DNA from 3 places in the Oceanobacillus sp. HCA-5259 genome. Region 3 is predicted to be linked to each of the others. Evidence: riboswitches for the same ligand, from Rfam matches in the RefSeq annotation. Region 3 holds a riboswitch; each other region holds the start of a gene.
What was found. A riboswitch is a leader RNA that binds a small molecule or an ion and turns the genes downstream of it on or off. The one in region 3 is predicted to bind S-adenosylmethionine.
Positions count from the first base shown of each region.

Region 1: it holds a riboswitch for S-adenosylmethionine, as region 3 does, so the genes downstream of both, metK (methionine adenosyltransferase) here and WKU33_RS09815 (homocysteine S-methyltransferase family protein) in region 3, are expected to answer to the same signal.
Region 2: it holds a riboswitch for S-adenosylmethionine, as region 3 does, so the genes downstream of both, WKU33_RS03015 (cyclase family protein) here and WKU33_RS09815 (homocysteine S-methyltransferase family protein) in region 3, are expected to answer to the same signal.

Region 1 covers NZ_JBBKBV010000002.1:6,622-10,814, reverse strand. The annotation lists gene pckA (phosphoenolpyruvate carboxykinase (ATP)) at 1-1,467, opposite strand, end outside; SAM riboswitch class I at 1,806-1,911, shown strand; gene metK (methionine adenosyltransferase) at 2,033-3,238, shown strand; gene WKU33_RS01335 (gamma carbonic anhydrase) at 3,621-4,145, opposite strand.
Region 2 covers NZ_JBBKBV010000003.1:112,559-116,751, reverse strand. The annotation lists gene WKU33_RS03020 (ABC transporter ATP-binding protein) at 1-489, opposite strand, end outside; gene WKU33_RS03015 (cyclase family protein) at 773-1,525, opposite strand; SAM riboswitch class I at 1,601-1,704, opposite strand; gene WKU33_RS03010 (hypothetical protein) at 1,834-2,274, opposite strand; gene WKU33_RS03005 (LysR family transcriptional regulator) at 2,574-3,491, shown strand; gene WKU33_RS03000 (thioredoxin family protein) at 3,655-3,894, opposite strand; gene WKU33_RS02995 (response regulator transcription factor) at 4,051-4,193, shown strand, end outside.
Region 3 covers NZ_JBBKBV010000014.1:35,112-39,304, reverse strand. The annotation lists gene WKU33_RS09820 (PASTA domain-containing protein) at 1-1,139, shown strand, start outside; gene WKU33_RS09815 (homocysteine S-methyltransferase family protein) at 1,376-2,434, opposite strand; SAM riboswitch class I at 2,522-2,623, opposite strand; gene WKU33_RS09805 (GNAT family N-acetyltransferase) at 3,120-3,617, shown strand; gene WKU33_RS09800 (GntR family transcriptional regulator) at 3,748-4,125, shown strand; gene WKU33_RS09795 (ABC transporter ATP-binding protein) at 4,115-4,193, shown strand, end outside.

The sequences.
Region 1 (4,193 bases), on a different contig from region 3:
TTTATCTTCCCATGTATTCTTCGGGATGAGTACTTCATCAGGCACACCTGCTACGTGAACAGGAACCTGCAAGCCGAATATATCATCGGTTATTGTTTCGATATGATTCAATTCACCTTCTAGCGCGGCATGGATCATCGCGCGTGTATAGGATAATTTCATTCGGTTTCCAACACCGTAAGACCCACCAGTCCAACCCGTGTTTACGAGGAATACATTAGAATTATACTGATCGATTTTTTGTCCAAGCATATCCGCATACTTCGCTGGTGCGAGCGGTAAGAATGGGGATCCAAAGCAAGCAGAGAAGGTCGCTTCCGGCTCCGTCACGCCGCGCTCTGTCCCAGCAAGCTTACTAGTATAGCCGCTTAGAAAATGGTACATAGCCTGTTCTTTCGTAAGCTTGCTGATCGGTGGCAATGTTCCAGACGCGTCGGCCGTTAAGAAAATAATCGTATTCGGATGACCAGCAACACTTGGAGTGACGATGTTATCGATATTATCTACCGGATAAGCTGCCCGGGTATTTTCCGTCAAGCTCGTATCGTCATAATTTGGTTCACTTGTCACATCATCAATCGTAACGTTCTCAAGTACAGAACCAAAGCGGATCGCGTTGAAAATTTGTGGCTCTTTCTCTGCAGAAAGATTAACACATTTAGCATAACAGCCGCCTTCAATATTAAATACACCATTCGGACTCCAGCCATGTTCATCATCACCAATCAACCGGCGGTATGGATCAGCAGAAAGAGTCGTTTTTCCGGTTCCGGATAGGCCGAAAAATAATGCCACGTCACCCTCTTGACCAACGTTCGCTGAGCAGTGCATCGATAGAACATCCTGCTGTGGCAGCAGATAGTTCATTACAGAGAAAATCGACTTTTTAATTTCCCCTGCATATTCCGTTCCCCCGATTAATACGACACGCTTCTTGAAGGAAATGATGATGAATGTCTCTGAATTCGTCCCATCTTCTGCAGGGTCTGCTTTAAAATGCGGTGCTGAAATAACCGTAAATTCTGCTTGATGTGTTTTAAGTTCTTCTTCTGTAGGTGTTATAAATAGTTGACGGGCAAAAAGATTATGCCAGGCAAATTCGTTAATTACTTGGATCGGTAAACGATATTTTTCATCCGCTCCAGCAAAGCCTTGGAACTGATAAACTTCGTCCTTTTCCATTAAGTAATTTACTACCTTTTCGTGTAACTTATCAAAGGAAGCTTCATCGATCGGTTGATTCACTGGACCCCATTCAACCGTATCTTCCGTAATCTCGTCTTTAACAATAAATTTGTCTTTCGGTGAACGACCTGTATATTTACCTGTAGTTGCAGTTACTGCTCCTGTTGAAGTTAGAACGCCTTCATTTCGATCTAACACGCGTTCCACCAGACGAGCTACTGAATAGTTTCGATTCAAATTCTCGTGTTCTAATAGTTGGTTTGTCAATGATTTCTCCACCATTTTCATTCTTATTCTCCTGCCTTTTAAAAGGTTTTGTTGAAGGAAGACTGCAAACTTCCTCCTTATCGCTTATCTTAAATCTGACATTAGTATAACACATTAAATGGAATAGTCCATACTAATTGAAAAATTTTTTGAGAACTGTCGGTAACCTATTTTAGTTCGTTATCATTTTTGTTGGAAAACGATTTCAATATGTTGTTCTATATTTGATTGTAACAAAGAACAGACAGTATGAAAATAAAACTGGTAAAAAATAATGAAATATGATACGCTATTTTTCAGTAATCGATTATTAAGTAACGAATCCCTTTTAAATAAGGTTATAATAATTTCAATTCTTATTCAGAGCTGGTGGAGGGACAGACCCGGTGAAGCCCAGCAACCTCACGATTTGTGAAAGGTGCTAATCTGTTGCAAGGAATTTTCCTTGAACAATAAGAGTGAAAGGCTAATTAATCCTTTCCTCATACTTGCGGGAAAGGATTTTTATTTTCATGCTTTGAATAATGGAACGAATGGAGATTGGGTTCCGTTACATATTACAAAGGAGAGAACAAGCCAAATGGCTGCAAATGCAAATCGTCGTTTATTTACTTCAGAATCAGTAACAGAGGGACATCCTGATAAAATGTCGGATCAAATATCTGATGCGATACTGGATGATATTTTAAAAGAAGATCCAGATGCACGTGTGGCATGCGAGACAGTCGTTACAACGGGAATGGTGCTCGTAGCAGGTGAAATCACAACTACAACTTATGTAGATATACCGCAAATTGTCCGCCAGACGGTGAAAGACATTGGTTACACCCGAGCAAAGTATGGCTTTGATTATGAAACTTGTGCCGTCATGACTGCAATTGATGAGCAATCACCTGATATTGCCGGTGGGGTCGATAAGGCACTTGAAGCAAGAGAAGGGAAGATGGAAGAAGAAATAGAAGCAATCGGAGCAGGTGACCAAGGATTAGTGTTCGGTTATGCGACGAAAGAGACGGAAGAATATATGCCACTTCCAATTAGTCTTTCCCATAAGCTTGCAAGACGTCTTTCCGATGTAAGAAAAAACCGGGTATTGGATTATTTACGTCCAGATGGGAAGACACAAGTTACCGTCGAATATGATGAAAAGAATCAACCAGTTCGTGTGGATACAATCGTTGTTTCTACTCAGCATCATGAAGACATTCCGAATGAACAGATTATTTCTGACATTCGAGAGTATGTTATAAAACCGGTTATACCAGAAGCGCTTTTAGATGAAGATACAAAATACTTCATCAATCCATCTGGCCGCTTCGTGCTTGGCGGTCCGCAAGGTGATGTCGGCTTAACGGGCCGGAAGATCATCGTGGATACGTACGGAGGCTACGCACGTCACGGCGGAGGTGCTTTCAGTGGGAAGGATCCGACAAAGGTGGACCGTTCCGGAGCTTATGCAGCTCGATATGTAGCGAAAAACATCGTGGCGGCAGGGCTTGCTGCAAAATGTGAAGTACAGCTTGCTTATGCGATCGGTGTTGCAGAGCCTGTATCCATCACAATCGACACATTTGGAACGAGCGAGTATCAGGAAGAAGTATTAGTGGGAGCGGTGCGTAAGCTATTTGACCTTCGACCTGCAGGGCTGATCGAGATGCTTGATTTACGGAAGCCGATTTATAAAAATACAGCGGCTTATGGACATTTCGGCAGAACCGACATTATTTTCCCGTGGGAAAAACTTGATAAAGTTGAAGAACTGCAAAAGATAGTTTGTGAAAAGTAAAAAGCGCGAAGGTGGAAACGTCATTATGGTATAGTTTCGCGGCTGCCGGGGACATGAGGTTACTCGTCCCACCGAAGACCGATTGTACTAGCGTATCCAGTAGTCAAAGTAGCGTAGTAATCGTGCCTCACAGGATAGTTCGGTGTTGCTCATACGTTTTAATAGTTTTATCACGCATTAACGGTCTGTAATATCCCTGCCTTAAATAGGAGGGAAGTCCGACATGTGAAGGTGGGGAATAAACAGTCCGTAAATCCCTGATTCTGTTCAACTAACATTCAGTGGGGAGGGAATTCCCCACTGAATGAAGTTTCACTTTATATGAAGTGCAATAAGAGCTATTCCGTTGAGTCGGGATAGCTCTTATTGTATAAAGGAAAATTTATTTTTTCCCCAAATCTGTATGTATTTTATAATATTGACCTTTCTCCACGTAGGATTTTCTTACCCGTTCCATTTCTTGGTAATCAGCCGCTGTTAGGTCTCTTGCGTATTTTGCAGGGTTTCCCATATATAAGGTGTTTGGTGGAATTTTTTTCCCCGGTGGCACGAGGCTTCCTGCTGCTACAAATGCATTTTCTCCGATTTCCGCCCCATCTAGGATGATTGCTCCCATACCAATAAGGGCGTTCTTTCTAATAATGGCTGAATGTAGGGTGACTTGATGGCCGACCGTAACGTCATCTTCAATAATAAGTGGATTATCAGGGCTTTGGTGCAGAACGGTCAAGTCTTGGATGCTGACTCGTTTACCAATTCTTGTTGGTGCGATATCACCGCGGATTACAACGTGGAACCAAATGCTCGAATCCTCATCGATTGTGACATCTCCATTTATAACAGCGTTTTTTGCTAGGAAAACTGAATCATGAATTTTTGGATAAACCCCCTGATAATGATCAATCATATGAACACTCCTATTCCCTTGTATTTTTTAAGCTCAATGTTGATAATA
Region 2 (4,193 bases), on a different contig from region 3:
TCCATTCGTCGGTTCGTCGAGTATGAGAACGGATGGCTTATGTAATAAAGCTTGGGCGATTCCTATTCGTTGTCGCATCCCAAGTGAGTATCGGCCAACTTTTTCATTCATTACTTTTTCCAGACCGACAAGTTTAACCGTTTCATCAATTCTTTCCTGCGTAATCCCTGGAATCATCCTTGCATATTGTTTTAAGTTTTGTGCGCCTGTTAAAAAGGGGTAGAGCTCTGGATTTTCAACGATTCCGCCAACTTCACGGATTGCTTCTTTAAATTCTGTTTTAATACTTTTGCCGAGAATATGTACGTCGCCTTCTGTAAGTTTCATTAACCCTACCATCATACGGATTGTCGTTGTTTTCCCGGCACCATTTGGTCCAATGAAGCCGAATACTTCCCCTCTATTAATGGTAAAGGAAAGGCCTTTAATGATTTCCTTATTGCCGATACGTTTTCGGACATTCGTCAATTGCATTGCAATTTCGGTCATTCTATTCCCTCCTCTATCGTGTTCTCTAGGTGGTACGGAAAAAGGGGTGGGAAAGTTTCATTTTTACTGATTTTGGTAATAATATATTCAAAAAGATGATCGGCAGAAATGTTTTTCTAGCCGATCATCTTTTACTGTAAGGGCACTTCCGCCTTTGATTTAAGGGGAGCTATGCTTTTATATTACCCCATACTTTTTTTGCTTCTGTGCTACCTCACTGAATGAAGTTTCACTTTATGAATAAACCAAGAATACTCGTGACTTCAGTTGTGAGAGATTTAATTTAGGGTAGTATTGCGAACGATCGTACAGGAAATCCACTTGCTTTTTCAGGCTTTGGAACGATATTGAAAATGATGGCACCTTTTGTTGGAACTTTATCCAGATTGGTTAGCAGTTCGATCTGATAGGTGTCTTGCTCTAGTACGTAATATTCTCCGATGAGTCTGCCATTTTTTGCAGCGTCGATAGCGGAGTCGGTGTCAAAGGTTTCGTGGCCGACTGCTTTGATTTTTCTTTCTTCAAATAGGAATTCGAGAGCGTCAATTCCCCAGCCGGGAAGATGTGGATTACCGTCTTCATCCTTATTCTCAAAACGCTCTTTATCTGGCCAACGCTTGCTCCAATCGGTACGTAAGGCGACAAATGTGCCTGCTTCAATTTCACCGTGGACTGCTTCGAATTTGAGGATATCTTCTTTCGTCAAGGTGAAGTCATGGTTATGTGCTGCTTCCCTTGATTTATCAATGACTATGAGCGGTAAGACAAGTTCTTTTAATTTAAGTTCATCAAGGTAGCGCTGATGTCTTACGAAATGAATTGGAGCATCGATATGAGTACCGTATTGTCCGGCAAAAGAGAACAGTTGGGCAAAGAACCCATCGTCATGGTTGTAAAGTGTCTTGAATGCGGCATCATCAAATGCTGCAAAATGCGGTGAATCAGGGCCGAAAGTGTGAGTCAAATCAACCCATTCTTTTTCTTTCAGTAGTGAGATTGCTTTTTGTAATTCTATTGCTGCTTGTATTGTCGTCAATTTCATCCCCCCTAAAATTATAAAAAACCCTCTTCTTGAAATAAGAAGAGGGTTAGGTAGCATATCTGCCGGCTCTTCTTATCTTCGAGCAAATGCATGCTCCTGGAATTGGCACAGTACTCCAAAAGCCTGTTGCCGAGGTCTCAAAGGGCCAGTCCCTCCACCTCTCTTGATAAGAAAAAAATATTAAGAAATTAGTTAAATAATAGAATATACCGAAACAAGAAAAAAGTCAACACTTAATTCGGGGACAGGGGGTCAGAGCATCTGTCCCAACTGGGACAAATGCTCTGACCCCCTGTCCCAGTTTACCGGCAAAAAATAATTATTTCATAAGGGGTTGTTTGGGCTGGAATACTCTTTGTTGCTGCACCATAAACAACAATTAAATTTCTCCTTGCAGGGTTTTGTTTGAAGTCTTGCCCGTTTGTTAATTGCATCTGTGTATCAGGACCGATATTTAGCTGCAAAGAGCCGTCACTGCTGATTAATTGCTCATTAAAATAACTTACCTTTACTTGGCTATATGGATTTTCCTTCACGATAACTAATGCCCGGTATTGCGGTGGATAAATTAAAATTGTGGCTGCATCCCCATCATAATAACCGGTGATCTGATCCCCGACTTTGATTTTTTCCTGATATAGAAAGAACGTATCTGGTCCTGCAACGAAGTTAACGACAGTACCGGCATCATTCTGAACAGATATAAACTTGTAACAACCGAAATTATCATTAGGCGGATACATCGGAAAGTCATCTACACTTGTGACGCGGCCGGTAAATGATTTGAAATTGATTCTACTCACTGGAACCACTCCTTTTTATAAAATTAGCCCACAATAGTTTATGAGAACTTAGGTTAAAAGTGCTGGAGTGGGACAAGTGCTCTGACCCCATGTCCCAGTGGGACGCGTGGGGTCAGAGCACTTGTCCCGATTTCTATACAGGGTGTGTTGGTTATGATTTAATGGAAATAATGGAAAAGTTATTGAGGTTGTTCGGTATATGGATGTTTAGACCATAATAAAGATGGAGGAGGGATTTAATGGAATTAAGACAGCTGGAATATTTCATGACTGTATGTGAAGAACTGCATTTTACGAGGGCTGCTGAGAAATTGAACATTGCCCAGCCGACATTAAGCCAGCAAATCAAAGTTTTAGAAGGCGAGGTAGGAATTCCGCTCTTTGACCGGATAGGGAAAAAGACTGCATTAACGGAGGCCGGAGAGATTTTATATAAGCATTGTAAGCAGATTTTCTATGAATTGGAACAAGCACAAGCGGCAATTGGAGAACTGAATGGGTTGGAAAGAGGAAGGCTTACAATCGGATCCTTGCTTACTTGTATGAATTACCTACTTCCTCCTGCACTAGTTCGCTTCAAAGCTCTTTATCCGAATATCAAACTGTCTGTCCATGGATTGCGGACAGAAGAGATTGAAAGAAGCATACTGGAAAATAAACTGGATCTTGGTCTTACGTTCCTGCCGAATGGAAATGATGAGTTGGAGGAAATTTCATTATATACAGAGGAACTGGCACTTGCTGTTCCCAAAGGTCATCCACTTGCGATAAAGTCGGCAGTAAACTTTGATCAAATTACCAATATCCCATTAATACTTATGCCGGAAAATTATCAACTTCGGCAGTTAATTAAGGGCTACGCTCGAACTGTCGGGATCACGATTAATCCGGCACTTGAGCTGACAACATTGGAATCAATTATCCAACTGACGGAAAAAGGTATGGGAGCCCCCATTTTACCACTGCCGTACTTGGAACATTTAAATAATCAAGATATAAAAGTTGTGAAAATACTAAATCCAACCCCACAAAGGGAAATTGGTATTATCTATCGAAAAGATAAATTCATGTGTACAGCAACCAGAACCTTTATCGGAGAAGTGACGAAAGCAGTAGCAGGTGGGGTAGAGGATCAGGCTATTAACATCAATCCATGAAAAAAGCAGTTCAGGTGCTAAGTTGTCTGAACTGTTTTATCAATTACATTTCTATACTAATTATGAAAATACAGTGGGACAAGTGCTCTGACCCCCCTGTCCCACTGTACAGAACGCCCGAACCGTCGCCCTAGGGAGATTGGTTCGGGTGTTGTTTTGGTTTTTAGTCTTTTTTAACATCTTCCATACTTGCGCCGTAATTAATATGATAGGTCTGTCCGTTCAGCACTAATGCTGGAACAGATTTTACTCCAGCCTCTTCTGCTTCATTGATTCTAGAAGGATTTTCCTCGAAATGGACAATTTCTAAATCTACTTTCGAATCATCTAGATAATCTAATACCATTTTTTCCGCATTGACGCATACTGGACAACCCGCATGATAAAATATTGCTTTCTGCATGTGAATACCTCCTTTTTCTCTTATATTTAGCTTAGAACAAGTAGGTAGCTATAACAATTAGAAATTTTCTATCGTAATGATAGGTTTTAACTATGCTAAGATAAAAGAATAGAGTAAATGATAATAAAAAAACATGAATAATAAATGGAGGGGCATATGGTTCATATATTATATATTGAAGATGATAAAGAAATAGGTCATTGGGTCTCAACAGATTTAACGGAAAGAGGTTATAAAATAACATGGTTGCAGTCTGGGGAAAATATGGAGAGCTATTTGACTTCGATAGATTTAGCGAT
Region 3 (4,193 bases):
ATCTGCTTGTCCATGTGAAGGTTGAAGACTTTGTAGGAGAGTCTGTATCCGTGGCCCGGGAATGGGCAGGTGAGAATGATGTCGAAATTGAATTAAACCAGGAGTATAATATGGAATATGATGCCAATCAGGTTTTTGAGCAAAGTGTAGCTGCTGGGGATAAAATACGGAAAGGGAAGACTCTAGAGTTAACGAGCAGCTTGGGACCAGATCCAGAAGAGGTTATACCGCTCCCAGACTTTTCGGAAATGAGCCAGGAGGAAGCACGGAATTGGATTGACGAAAATAAAGCGGAAAACCTGCAATTGGTTACAGAGTATAGTGATGACCTTGAAGAAGGGGAATATATTAAGACTACGATCCGGGATAGTGGGGTCGATGAGGCGGAATATCAACGTAAACACAGTGCAGCCGTCTATTATTCAAAAGGAAAGGAAGTTTTTGAAAAGAATATAACGGTACCTGACTTTACAGGAAAGCCCAAAGAAGAAGTGGAAAAGTGGGCAGAAACGAATGAAATTGACATGACTTATGAAGAAGCTGACTCTGACAGTATCGAGCCAGAACATATTATTAGTCAAAGTGAAGCTGCAGATGAAAAGGTAGCAAAACGAGATAAGATGAAAGTGAAGGTATCTGTAGGTAAAGCTACGGTCGTTCCAAACTTTTGGGGACTGACTGCGGAGGAAGCAGTTAGCAATTACCCGGATTTAGATGTGACGGTAAAAGAGAGATACAATACAGACATACCTTATGGAAGATTCATTTCCCAATCCGTTGAGGCGGAAACCAAATTAACGGACCAAGATGATAAGGGTGTTACTGTTACGTATTCATTAGGTAAGCCGTATTTAGCTGATTTCCGTGGTCAAATGGAAGGAGATCTGCCACGGTTATTCTTTGATGAATATCAATCAAAAGGCGCTGATATTAAGTATATAGTCAAGTATGTCTATTCTCCAGAAGTAAAGGGAACAGTGGTGAATATGAGTAAATTCAATGAATTCGTACCAATGACGTATACCGTTGAAATCAGTATTAGTAATAATGCCTCCGCACCACCTAATCCGCCAGACTTTTTTGATGATGAACCGGAGGCCCCTGTAGTCGATGAAGATATTGAAGTGGACGAAGAATAAATATAATCATCATGTTTAAAAGCACTACGAAATTTAAAATGAGGAGAGAGCTTACCCTACCCGAAAGAAATGTGCTGGCTGTAGCAAATACATTTCGGTATGGTAAGCTTTTTTATTTAAATCGATTGATTGTTAACTTGTTTCATTTCTTATTATCTTCTGTACAGTGATGTAGAGCATTTTTATGAATTTAACAGTGCTAAAGTTGGGTTACTCATTAAAAAACAGTCATCTTATTATGCCTTTGTACGATATTCCGTGTTGTGCTTTTTAAGTGTTTCATCATTACCAAATAAAAAGTGTTTCTCCATGTTCGGGGAGAATTTTGAATTTATTGTTTCAACTCCGACAGCTTCTGCAACTTCTCTTAGCATTGCAGGTGAAGCACCGCAACATAAGCCGATATAATTAATACCAATTTCTTTTGCCTCTTTTGCCTCTTTTGCCCATTCCGCTAATTCGAAACGATTATGGTAAAGCGGATCAAGTGCAGTCGGGAAAGTTGTTTCCGTAGGCAATGTGCAATTGCATCCGGCATCAGGCAAATTAAAGAATGTCGGATTTTCTTCCGTTGTCCGATATGGAAGTGGTAGAGCGCCCACATAGCCATCTACATTTTTTCGGATGTCCACTAAGTATGAATGCATTGTATCAGGTCCGCGGAAGCAGTTCAGACCAACTACTAATGCCCCCTTTTCAGAAAGGATTTTACATGATTCATCTGCCGTATATCCATCTCTTAAAATGTTCTCCGCAAATAAGGCTAACGTAATCACTGCAGGTAAACCTTGTTTTTGAATTTCTTCCAAGGCGATTAATGCTTCTTCATGATAATAAAATGTTTCACCAACAATGTAGTCAACGCCCTCTTCCTTACACCATTTCACCATTTCTGCAAAAATACTTCTCACTTCTTCCTTGGAAGCTGGATTATTTGGATCAAAAATATTTGTATTCGAAATATTTCCCGCAACAAGTGCTTCCTCTGTCGGGTGTTCCTTGGCTACTTCTTTTGCCAACCGAATTGCACTCCGATTTAGCGGCTCTAATAAATCTTCTTTACCAATAATGCGAAGCTTCTCTCGATGACCATTATACGTAAACGCTAAGATCACATCAGATCCAGCATTCATAAAATCTCTATAGGTTTGTTTAAGTGCTTCTGGGTTTTCTAGTGCCACTTCCGGTACAAATGACCCTGCTTGTAAATAACCCCTTCGTTCCAATTCAAACAAATACCCTTCTCCAACAATAACTGTTCCTTCTTTTAACCTTTGTTCTAGAGTACGTTTCATTTCTTCTCCTCCTGTTTTATATGTAATAAAATAATAAAAACCCCTTCTTAATATAAGAAGAGGTTTAAATCGCATTACTAGTTTCTCTTCTTATCTTCAAGCTTAACGCTACTGGAATTGGCACAGTGCTTCAAAAAGTCTGTTGCCGAGGTATCAAAGGGCCAGTCCCTCCACCTCTCTAGATAAGAAAATTACATATTTAATTTTGATAATTTTTACTCTACATAGGTTTCGTATAAATGTCAAGAGAAAATTTAATAATTATTTTAAAATTTAGTTAATGCTATTCGTGTTTTAAACCGACAATATCCGGTTCTAATTTTTCGGGTATTCGTTTTCAATTGTTATTATAATAATCTTATGAAGGAGGGAATAAGCGATGCTGAAAAATATGAATTGTTTCTGAGTGGCTCCCTTCATCAGATTATGAATTGGTTGAGGCTCCTGAAATGAAATTTCATTTACGGGGGATTTATTTGTTTATAGCGAAATTTGGATTGCTGTACAAAAGAAAAATTAACATGTAACAAAAAATGCCTTTAGTATTGGACTGGGTTGATCGCAATCCAGTCCTCTAACTGTTTAAGATTAATTCCATTAATAACTAGGAATTTAGTTTTGAAATATATGGTAAGATTAATTGAGTTAGAATAATTAATAAATATAGAATTAAGGGGAGAAAGTGATGATTATTAGAAAAGCTAGTACAACTGATGCAAAAAAATTAGCTAATCTTATAAAGGAAGTCGAAAAAAATTCAAAATATATGCTCTGGGAATCTGGTGAAAGAGAAGTTCAGGCAGAGAGCCAAGTGGAAATGATCAAAAGCATACAAGCAAGTGAAAATTCTACGATATTTGTAGCAGAAAAGGAGCAGGATTTAGTGGGTTATCTTTTTGCAATAGGTGGAAAGGCACGAAGAAATAAGCATTCCGTTTATATCGTTGTCGGCATATTACAAGCCAAGAGAGGACAAGGAATTGGTACAAAACTATTTTATCGGTTGGATCGTTGGGCACGGGATAGGAATATTCGAAGGTTGGAATTAACTGTGGTTACGAAGAATGATACAGCTCTTTCATTATATAGAAAAGCAGGGTTTGAAATAGAAGGGACCAAAAGGCATTCCTTGCTTATAGGTGATGAGTTCATGGATGAATATTATATGGCAAAATTATTATAGACAAGCTCGATTCTGCATATGTGGGATCGAGCCTTTTTAAGCTTAATTTTAGAAAATGGGATTGACATTTATCTGAAGGTGTTATATGGTTAATTACATAAGTAATTAACCAACTAAGGAATGAACTTAAATGAAGAAAAAACTAGATGACAGCAAGCCAATTTTCATGCAGATAAAGGATTTAATTGAGGATTCGATTATGGATGAATCCTATCAGACGGGGACCAGGGTACCATCAACGAATGAATTTGCTGCCTTTTATCAAATTAATCCTGCAACCGCTGGAAAAGGGATTAATGAGTTGGTCGGAGAAGGAATATTGGTTAAAAAGAGAGGGGTGGGCATGTTTGTTACCGAAACAGCAAAAGAGATTGTTATGGAGAAAAGGAAACAGACTTTTTATGACAATTACATGCTACCACTCAAAGAGGAAGCAAAAAAGCTTCAGATTAAAGATGAAGAACTTATAGAAATGCTGCAAAGGAAGGATGAAGGATATGAAGATTGAAGTGAATAATTTGAGTAAGAAGTATGGAGAAAAGTATGCATTAAATCATGTATCTTTTGCACTCGAGA